DNA from 3 places in the Bradyrhizobium sp. BR14999 genome. Region 1 is predicted to be linked to each of the others. Evidence: predicted binding sites of a transcription regulator. Region 1 holds the regulator's gene; each other region holds the start of a gene.
What was found. Region 1 encodes LexA, which represses DNA repair genes until DNA is damaged. Its sites were predicted from a motif close to TGTTCNNNNTGTGTTCNG; they were not measured.
Positions count from the first base shown of each region.

Region 1 (3,277 bases):
TCAAGGCGCGCTGGCGTTGACGCAGCGTGGTGACGGTTTTGCAGTTCAAGCTGTGAGAGCGAGAGGCACAAGCCGCCCTTGGCTCCCGGCCGGCGCCGGCGAGGGTGATTTCGACGGGAGCCTTGCGCCGAAGGCGGCTACGGCCCGCAACCGGGACGCGACTCCGGCGGAGACCGACTTGCAGGCCGACGATTAAGGCCAGACGATTAAGAACAAATGCGAGGACTTGGTCCGGGTCCAACCGGACTTTCGCAGAACATAAATCATACCATCTCGCCGGCCTCGGCCGGCGATGGCATTTTCAATCCTGGCCCGACCTGGTGGCCAGGGACGGCTCAGCCGATCGGCAGACGCGTGATCGTCGGCCGGCTGTCGGCATCGATCTGCGGCTTGTGCTCGCGCTCGCCGACCGGCTGCGTCACCGGCAGTTGCAGCACGGTTGCGCGCTGGCCTTCGACGAGCTGCGTCACCAGCACGTATTTGCCGTCGGGGAATTCGATCGCGTCATGATGGCGATCGGGAACGTGCGGATCGATCTTGCCGAACTTGCCGACGCGGGAGTTGATCGTGCGCGTCCAGATCCAACGATTGTCGTAACGGACGTTGTCGGCGAAGGCGAGCTCCGTTCCCGGCAGCAGGCAGACGGCCACGGTCGGGTCGGCCGCGGAAGCAAAACCGCGCGTCGAGGTGCCGCGGAACGTTGTCGACACGATCGTCTCGCCGACTTCGGCGGGGCGCGATGCAACGGCATGCAGACTGTAGTCACACATCGGGTGCTCCTATTCGAAGATAGCAACCCGCGCCTCTTTCGGAGGCGCAAGCCTCTATCAGAGTGGAAGCACGTAACGTTCTGCTTGGTTGTGGGCGAATTTGCGGCTGGCGTCAGCAGGATGCGATCACATTATCTTTCCCGAATCCGATAGGAACAAAGTTCGCTTTAGTGCATTTGGCGGATGCGAGCGTCAGCGGCCTGCGGGCGCCGACCATCCGGAATATGGCCAACTCGGCTGTGGCTGTCGCGCGACGGCATTTCGGGCGCTACGGAATTGCTCGGTCGTTGTTGCGTGCGCCGACTTGCGGGGATGGTGCTGCGATTGTGCTGCGAATGCTTGCGCTGCCGATGCAGCGATCAGCATACTGGCGAACGCGCTCAAAACGATCTTGCGCATCGTTGTCTCCTCGATCTCTTGAGCCGCAAAGCGATGAGTGCTTCGGGCGGCATGTCGAGGACATAGCGCTGGGAGAGGGGCCAGATAATCTGCCCAAGATCAGAAAGACTATCCAGCTGGAGCGGACAATCCGTCCGCTCCAATCGGAATCATTGATATCGAATGACCGCTGGGTCGTCTCAGTACTTGCGGTACAGCCCGATCAGCTTGCCCTGAATCTTCACCCGGTTCGGCGGCAGGATGCGCACCTCGTAGGCGGCGTTGGCGGGTTCGAGCGCGATCGAGGCGCCGCGGCGGCGGAAGCGCTTGAGCGTCGCTTCCTCGTCGTCGATCAGCGCCACCACGATGTCGCCGGTATCGGCGCTCTCGTTGCGCTGGATCAGCGCCATGTCGCCGTCGAGGATGCCGGCCTCGACCATCGAATCGCCGCGCACTTCGAGCGCATAGTGTTCGCCCGAGCCGAGCATGTCGGGCGGCACGCTGATGGTGTGACTGCGGGTCTGCAACGCTTCGATCGGCGTACCGGCTGCGATGCGACCCATCACGGGCACCGCAACGGGACGCTCGCCCTCGTCGGCGGGCGGACTGGAGCTCGCGCGCACCTTGCCGAGATTGCCCTCGATGACGCTTGGCGTGAAGCCGCGGCGGTTGCCGGCGGCGGCCTGGAGCTCAGGCAGCTTGATCACCTCGATGGCGCGAGCGCGGTTGGGCAGGCGGCGGATGAAGCCGCGCTCCTCCAGCGCGGTGATCAGGCGATGGATGCCCGATTTCGAGCGCAGGTCGAGCGCATCCTTCATCTCGTCGAAGGAGGGCGGCACGCCGCTTTCCTTCAGACGTTCGCTGATGAACCGCAGAAGCTCGTATTGTTTGCGCGTTAACATCTCGACCAAAGTCCCCCGGTTGATGTCGTTCGATTCCGAGACGCTGAATTGGAGCGGCGAACCGCTACATCCTCGAAACAAATCATGAACGGACACTATATGTTCGATATGTGTTCCGCAACTGCTTAATTTACCGTGAACGCGACAAAGTTCGCGGAACACGTGTGGTGGTGCGCTCAGACGGGCAGGCGCAGCACCTCGCAAGGCGAGCCGGCTCCGGCTTTCGGCGCGAACGGTGCGCGCACGAGAAGTGCCTGCGCCGCAGCGAGATTCGCAAGCAGCGAGGAATCCTGGTGATTGACGGGAACGGCCACCAGCGTGCCGTCGTCGCGCTGTTCCAGACGTGCGCGAAGATAATCCGCGCGCATATCGTTTGCGCCCACATCGCGGCCGAGCACGGCGCGCTCATGGCGGTGATGAATCACGGATCGACCCGACACCGCACGAATCAGCGGGACCATGAACAGGAAGGCGCACACATAGGACGAGACCGGATTACCCGGCAGGCCGATCACGCGCATCGCGCCGAGCCGTCCATGCATCATTGGCTTGCCCGGGCGCATCGCAATCTTCCAGAACGCCATCGAGATACCTTCGTCCCTCAGCGCCTGCTGGACAAGATCGTGGTCGCCGACCGATGCACCGCCGGTCGTGACCAGGATGTCGGCGCCGCTCTCGCGGGCGCGGCGGATGCCGGCGGTGGTGGCCTCCAGCGTGTCGGCGGCAATGCCGAGGTCGATGGTGTCAGCCCCCTCGCTGCGGGCGAGCGCGTGCAGGGCATAGCCGTTGGAATAGACGATCTGGCCGCGGCCGGGCGTGGTGCCCGGCATCACCAGCTCGTCGCCGGTGGCGAGGATCGCGACCTTCGGACGGCGGCAGACGGCAAGCTGGGGGTGATTCATGGCGGCGGCGAGCGCGAGATCGCGCTCGGTGAGACGGGTTCCCTTGCGCAGGAGCGCGTCGCCTTCGGAGAAGTCGACGCCTGCGGGGCGGATGTGCCGACCGGGAATCGCGGCTTCCTTGATCGTGATGCGCTTGCCGTCCGCGACCGTATCCTCCTGGATCACGACGGCGTCGGCACCGTTGGGAACGACGCCGCCGGTGAAGATCCGCACGGCTTCGCCGGCGCCGACCGTTCCCGCGAACGGACGCCCCGCGGCTACCTCGCCAATCACCGTCAGCTGGGAATCGATCGCCCCCGCGTCGGCCGCGCGCACGGCATAACCA
Region 1 is NZ_CM148536.1:5,142,797-5,146,073, forward strand. It holds gene ACR9YP_RS23980 (ComEC/Rec2 family competence protein) at 1-196, shown strand, start outside; gene ACR9YP_RS23985 (hypothetical protein) at 336-770, opposite strand; gene lexA (transcriptional repressor LexA) at 1,349-2,050, opposite strand; gene ACR9YP_RS23995 (molybdopterin molybdotransferase MoeA) at 2,227-3,277, opposite strand, start outside.

Region 2 (3,277 bases), 470 kb from region 1:
CCTTCGAGCATGTTCGTATCGTTTGCAAAAGCTTGCGGCCGGGCCTGCCGCATCAAATGTGCGATCTGCTTCGCATCGGCATCGTCGGCGCCAAGCGCGTTGGCGATCGCCGTATAGTCGGCGTCCGATTTGTGCTGGTTCAGCTTGAAGCTGCCTTCGACCTCCTCAACCGTCATCACCAGACCCACGATCGCCTTCTTCATTGTCTCGAGCCGGCCCGCCGTCATCTTGCCTGATGTCCAGGGCTTTTTCGGCAGCAGCCGAGTCTCGAACTTGTCGCTGAGCGTGTCGATCTGCAGCGCCAGTTCGTCGTCCGATAGCAGCCACACCGGCCCGCTCAGATGCACCGACTGGTAGAGCCAGGTCGGCACCTGATCGGGCGAGACGTACCAGTCCGGCGATACATAGGCATCGGGACCATTGACCGCGAGCAGCCAGGACGCATCACCGCCCGCAAGCTTTAGCAGCGGATTGTGACGGGCTACATGGAAGGCGGCCTGCGGCGTGCCGTCAGCGGCGTAGGTCAGATAGAACGGCAGCGGGGACGCGACCGGCTTGTGGCCATCGAAGGCGCACATGGTGCCGAAGCCGCGCTCCTCGGCGAATTTCAGGCTCGCGGCGCGGTCCTGCTTGAAAAAGGGTGGCGTGTACATCGTGGTCTCCTGCTGGGCCTCCTTGGGAAGCCGCCGGATCAGATCGCGCTGACAGGAGAGAAAATGCCGCGGACCGGATCCAGCGGCAAAGACGATGATCTCAAACGCGATCGACCGCCCAAACCGCTAAAGAGCGGCGGCGGCGACGGGCGAACAGGATGGTCGCGGCGTTGATCATGGCGCGCGGCTATAAGGCCAGATCCGGTTCCCGTCAAGGTTCACGGTCTCAGAGGAGACGCCAGATCCATTCCATCAGCTTTGCGATCACGTCGCCGAACAGCAGCAGTGCCGCGGACCAGACCAGTGCCGAGACGAAATTGGCGACCTGGAAGCTCCAATAGGGCATCTCGAAGATGCCGGCTGCGAGCGGCACCGAGGCGCGCAAGGGGCCGAAAAAGCGGCCGATGAAGATGCTGGGCACACCCCAGCTCCGCACGAAGACCTCGCCCTTGGGCAGGAGTTCCGGATAGCGCGAGAGCGGCCACATCTGGGCGACGCTCTCCTTGTAACGGTAGCCGAACCAGTAGGAGACCCAGTCACCCAGCGCCGCGCCAAGGCCGCCAGCGATCCAGACCGGAAAGAAGCTGATGCCGCTCACCCCGATCAGCGCACCAATCCCCACCAGCGCGCCCCAGGCCGGAACCAGCAGCGAGATGAAGGCAAGCGACTCCCCGAAGGCGAGCAGGAACACGATCGGCGCCGCCCAAGCCTGGTGAGCGCGCACGAAGTCGGCAAGGGCGTGCGCAAACTGCTCCATTCCAGATTAGCCTTCCGCCCTGTCTCAAGGTGCTGCTCGATGAAAAGGACTGGTAAGCCAAGGGCTTGTGTGACATCAAGTCACAAAGCCCGGTTAGGGATGGGTCCGGACGTCAAATTGCCGGGACTTGGCGGGTCTGCGGCGTAAAATCGCCGAGATTGGCAACCAACCACACGGCCCGACAGGCCCAGCTGTAACCTTTCCGAGTCAGAAGTGGCATAGTCGGCCTAACCAATTCGCCGCTCCTGCGGCCCTCAAAACGTATCAAGAAATATGTCCAAGCAGTTGAAAACCAAAGCGAAAGACGATCTGTTCGGCGCCGACGGGCCAAGGTCCCGCGCGCCCGCCGCCAAGACGGCCTCGCGCGGAAGCGGCGGGGAAGCCGACTACACGGCGGCCGACATCGAGGTGCTCGAGGGCCTGGAACCGGTGCGGCGCCGACCCGGCATGTATATCGGCGGCACCGATGAGAAGGCGCTGCATCACCTCTTCGCCGAAGTCATCGACAACTCCATGGACGAGGCGCTGGCTGGGCACGCGACCTTCATCGAGGTCGATCTGAGCGCGGACGGGTTCCTGACCGTGACCGACAACGGCCGCGGCATCCCGGTCGATCCGCATCCGAAATTCCCGAAGAAGTCGGCGCTCGAAGTCATCATGTGCACGCTGCATTCGGGCGGCAAGTTCGACTCCAAGGTCTACGAGACCTCGGGCGGTCTGCACGGCGTCGGCATCTCCGTGGTGAACGCCCTCTCCTCGCGCCTCGAGGTCGAGGTCGCGCGCAGCCAAAAGCTCTACCGCATGACGTTCGAGCGCGGGCACCCCAAGGGCAAGCTCGAGGATCTCGGCAAGGTCAACAACCGCCGCGGCACGCGCGTGCGCTTCAAGCCCGATACCGACATTTTCGGCGCCAAGGCCTCGTTCAAGCCGCAGCGCCTGTTCAAGATGACGCGCTCGAAGGCGTATCTGTTCGGCGGCGTCGAAATCCGCTGGAACTGCGCGCCCGAGCTACTCAAGGGCGTCGAGGACGTGCCGGCGGAGGCGACGTTCCACTTCCCCGGCGGTCTCAAGGATTATCTCGCTGCGGCGATCCACGCCGACACGCTCGTGCATCCCGACATCTTCTCCGGAAAATCCGGCCGTAACGGTGCCCATGGCGCCTGCGAATGGGCGGTGGCGTGGACCGCCGATGCCGACGGTTTTCTCTCCTCCTACACCAACACCGTGCCGACGCCCGATGGAGGCACACATGAATCGGGTTTGCGCAGCGCGCTGCTGCGCGGCCTGAAGGATCACGCCGAGCGCGTCGGTCAGGGCAAGCGCGCGGCGTCCGTCACCTCCGAAGACGTGATGGTCGGCGCCGCCGTGATGCTCTCGGTGTTCGTGCGCGAGCCTGAATTCCAGGGCCAGACCAAGGACCGCCTCGCCACGGCAGAAGCGCAGCGCATCGTCGAACAGGCGATGAAGGATCCGTTCGACCATTGGCTGTCGGGCAATCCGAACATGGCCAACAGGCTGCTCGACTTCGTGATCGATCGCGCCGAGGAGCGGTTGCGCCGGCGCCAGGAAAAGGAGACCGCGCGCAAGACTGCGGGCAAGAAGCTGCGTCTGCCTGGCAAGCTCGCCGACTGCACCGATGCCGGCACCGAAGGCTCCGAGCTCTTCATCGTCGAGGGCGACTCGGCCGGCGGTAGCGCCAAGCAGGCGCGCGATCGCAAGACCCAGGCCGTGCTGCCGTTGCGCGGCAAGATCCTCAACGTCGCCTCCGCCGGCAAGGACAAGCTGACGGCGAATGCCCAGCTCTCCGATCTCGTGCAGGCGATCGGCTGCGGCCAGCTCTTGCATTATCGCGAAGAGGATTTGCGCT
Region 2 is NZ_CM148536.1:5,611,402-5,614,678, forward strand. It holds gene ACR9YP_RS26260 (FMN-binding negative transcriptional regulator) at 1-653, opposite strand, end outside; gene ACR9YP_RS26265 (DedA family protein) at 880-1,410, opposite strand; gene parE (DNA topoisomerase IV subunit B) at 1,684-3,277, shown strand, end outside.
Region 2: the regulator LexA is predicted to act here: its motif matches at 1,666-1,683, upstream of parE (DNA topoisomerase IV subunit B).

Region 3 (3,277 bases), 110 kb from region 1:
TTCGAGTACGATCACATCTTCCTCGGCAACCGCACGATCAACTTCACCGGGTCCGGCAATTTCGTCGGTGCGCCGCTCGGTGTTGTCACGCGCTCCGAGCGCATCAGCCAGGATGTCGATATCGGCTTGATCCGCGTGAATTATCGCTGGGGCGGTCCGCTCATCGCAAAATACTGATATCTACCTGATATCACTGAGAGATTGAAGGCCGGCCCCGCGCCGGCCTTTTGCTTGCGTGCTCTTCGGAACAATAGGTTAGCACTTGCCACGTTTTGGGGGCTGTTGTGGCTTTTCGGAGACACAACTTGCGGCTTTAGTGGTGTAAGCACGGCGTTAGTTGGGCCGTTGAGTCCGCTGCCCTTCCGGCATGGAAGGCAACAACAGAAACTGGGACTGGGATTAGATTGAAGATGAAGAAGGTTTTGTTGGCTTCGGCCTGTTTGTTCGCTCTCGCTGCTCCGGCTTCGGCCGCTGATCTCGCAGCCCGCCCCTACACCAAGGCGCCGATCGCTCCGGTTGCTGTCTATAACTGGACCGGCTTCTATCTCGGTGTCGTCGGCGGCGGCGCTTGGGAAGCTACTTCGACCGACCCGAAGATGCAGGGCGGCTTCGTCGGCGGCACCGCCGGCTACAACTGGCAGACCGGCAACGTCGTGTTCGGCATCGAGGCGGATGGCGCCTGGGCTGACGTCAACGCTTCGGCGACCGCGCTTGGCATCACCGTGGCTTCCAAGACCGATGCGCTCGGCACCGTGCGTGGCCGTATCGGCTGGGCCGTCAATAACTTCCTGTTCTACGGGACCGGTGGTTACGCCTGGATCGACAACAAGATCACCCTCAGCGCGCTGGGCGTGAGCGTCTCCGACAGCAAGTGGCACTCCGGCTGGACCGTCGGTGCGGGCGTTGAAGCGTTCTTCGCTCCGCAGTGGTCGGTCAAGGGCGAGTACCTCTATCGCAGCCTCGGCAGCGAGAACTACTTCTCCAACCTCGGCACTCCGCTGGCGTCCGGCACGATCAACTTCCACACCGTGCAGGTTGGCGTGAACTATCACTTCGGCGGCCCGGTCGTCGCCAAGTACTGATCTGAAGTACTGATCTTCGCGACCGACGTCACATCGTCACGAAAGGCCGGCCTCGCGCCGGCCTTTTTTGTTTTGAGCGCCCTTTCCGCAGTTCCGCCGCTCCTGCTGCCAGATGCCGCCAGCGCACCAACAATCCGTTGACGATTCGCAAAGGCCACTGGAAATCCGCGCCCGTTCTTCCTACGTTCGCTGCCATACCCATTGGCGCCGATCCCGGTTCCGGGCGAAGCGCGCCTTTTGCATTGGCGCGATCGCGCGTCTTTGGGATTCCTTGAGGACCACCGGGATGGACGAAGTGATCAAGGCCAAGCGCCAACAACAGAACGCGGGCTCGAGCCTGCGCGCAATTACGATCCGTGGCGCGCGCGAGCACAACCTCAAGAACATCGACGTCGAGATTCCCCGCGACAAGCTGGTGGTGTTCACGGGCCTGTCAGGCTCGGGCAAATCCTCACTCGCCTTCGACACCATCTATGCCGAGGGCCAGCGCCGCTACGTCGAATCGCTGTCGGCCTATGCGCGCCAATTCCTGGAGATGATGCAGAAGCCCGACGTCGATCAGATCGACGGGCTATCGCCGGCCATCTCGATCGAGCAGAAGACGACCTCGAAGAACCCGCGCTCCACCGTCGGCACCGTCACCGAGATCTACGACTATATGCGCCTGCTCTGGGCGCGCGTCGGCGTGCCCTATTCACCGGCCACGGGCTTGCCGATCGAGAGCCAGACGGTCTCGCAGATGGTCGACCGCGTGCTGGCGCTCCCCGAAGGCACGCGCCTCTATCTGCTCGCTCCGGTCGTGCGCGGCCGCAAGGGCGAGTACCGCAAAGAGCTCGCCGAATGGCTCAAGAAGGGCTTTCAGCGCGTCAAGATCGACGGCAGCTTCTACGAGCTGGCGGAGGCGCCGACGCTCGACAAGAAATTCCCGCACGACATCGACGTCGTGGTCGACCGCATCGTGGTGCGCCCCGACATCGGCCAGCGCCTCGCCGAGAGCTTTGAGACCGCGCTGAAGCTCGCCGAGGGCCTTGCCGTCGTCGAGTTCGCCGATGCGCCGGCAGCTGCGCCTGCGGAAGAGAAAGAGAAAAAGAAGACCGCGAAAATCCACGACAAGAGCGGGCCCGAGCGCATCCTGTTCTCGGAAAAGTTCGCCTGCCCGGTCTCCGGCTTCACCATCCCCGAGATCGAGCCCAGACTGTTTTCGTTCAACAATCCCTACGGTGCCTGTCCCGCCTGCGGCGGCCTCGGCGTCGAGCAGCATGTCGACGAGGATCTCGTCATCCCCGACAAGGAGCTGTCCTTGCGCAAGGGCGCGATCGCGCCCTGGGCCAAATCGTCGTCGCCCTATTACGAGCAGACGCTGACCGCGCTCGGCAAGCACTACAAGTTCACGCTCGACACCAAGTGGAAGGACCTCGCCAAGAAGACGAAGGACGCAATCCTGTACGGCTCCGGCGAGGACGAGATCAAGTTCTCCTACCAGGACGGGGTGCGCTCCTACGACACCAAGAAGCCGTTCGAGGGCGTCATCACCAACATCAACCGCCGCTACCGCGAGACCGAGAGCGAATGGGCGCGCGAGGAGCTGGCGAAATATTTCCACGACGTACCCTGCGAGGGCTGCCGCGGGTTTCGGCTCAAGCCCGAGGCGCTTTGCGTCAAGATCGGCGGCAAGCATATTGGCGAGATCTCGGAGCTGTCGGTCAAGAAGGCGGGCGAGTGGTTTGAGACCGTGCCTGATGCGCTCAACGCGCAGCAGAACGAGATCGCCGGCCGCATCCTGAAAGAAATCCGCGCGCGCCTCACCTTCCTGCTCGACGTCGGCCTCAACTATCTCACCTTGTCCCGCTCCTCCGGCACGCTGTCCGGCGGCGAGAGCCAGCGCATCCGCTTGGCCTCGCAGATCGGCTCGGGGCTAACAGGCGTGCTCTACGTGCTCGACGAGCCCTCGATCGGCCTGCACCAGCGCGACAATGCGCGCCTGCTCGATACACTGAAGCGCCTGCGCGACCTCGGTAATACCGTGGTCGTGGTCGAGCACGACGAGGACGCCATTCGCCTCGCCGACTACGTGCTCGACATTGGCCCCGGCGCCGGCATGCATGGCGGCTACATCGTCGCCGAAGGCACGCCCGCCGAGATCATGCGCAACCCGAAATCGCTGACCGGCAAGTACCTGACCGGCGAGCTCGAGG
Region 3 is NZ_CM148536.1:5,253,322-5,256,598, reverse strand. It holds gene ACR9YP_RS24525 (outer membrane protein) at 1-177, shown strand, start outside; gene ACR9YP_RS24520 (outer membrane protein) at 411-1,082, shown strand; gene uvrA (excinuclease ABC subunit UvrA) at 1,369-3,277, shown strand, end outside.
Region 3: the regulator LexA is predicted to act here: its motif matches at 1,255-1,272, upstream of uvrA (excinuclease ABC subunit UvrA).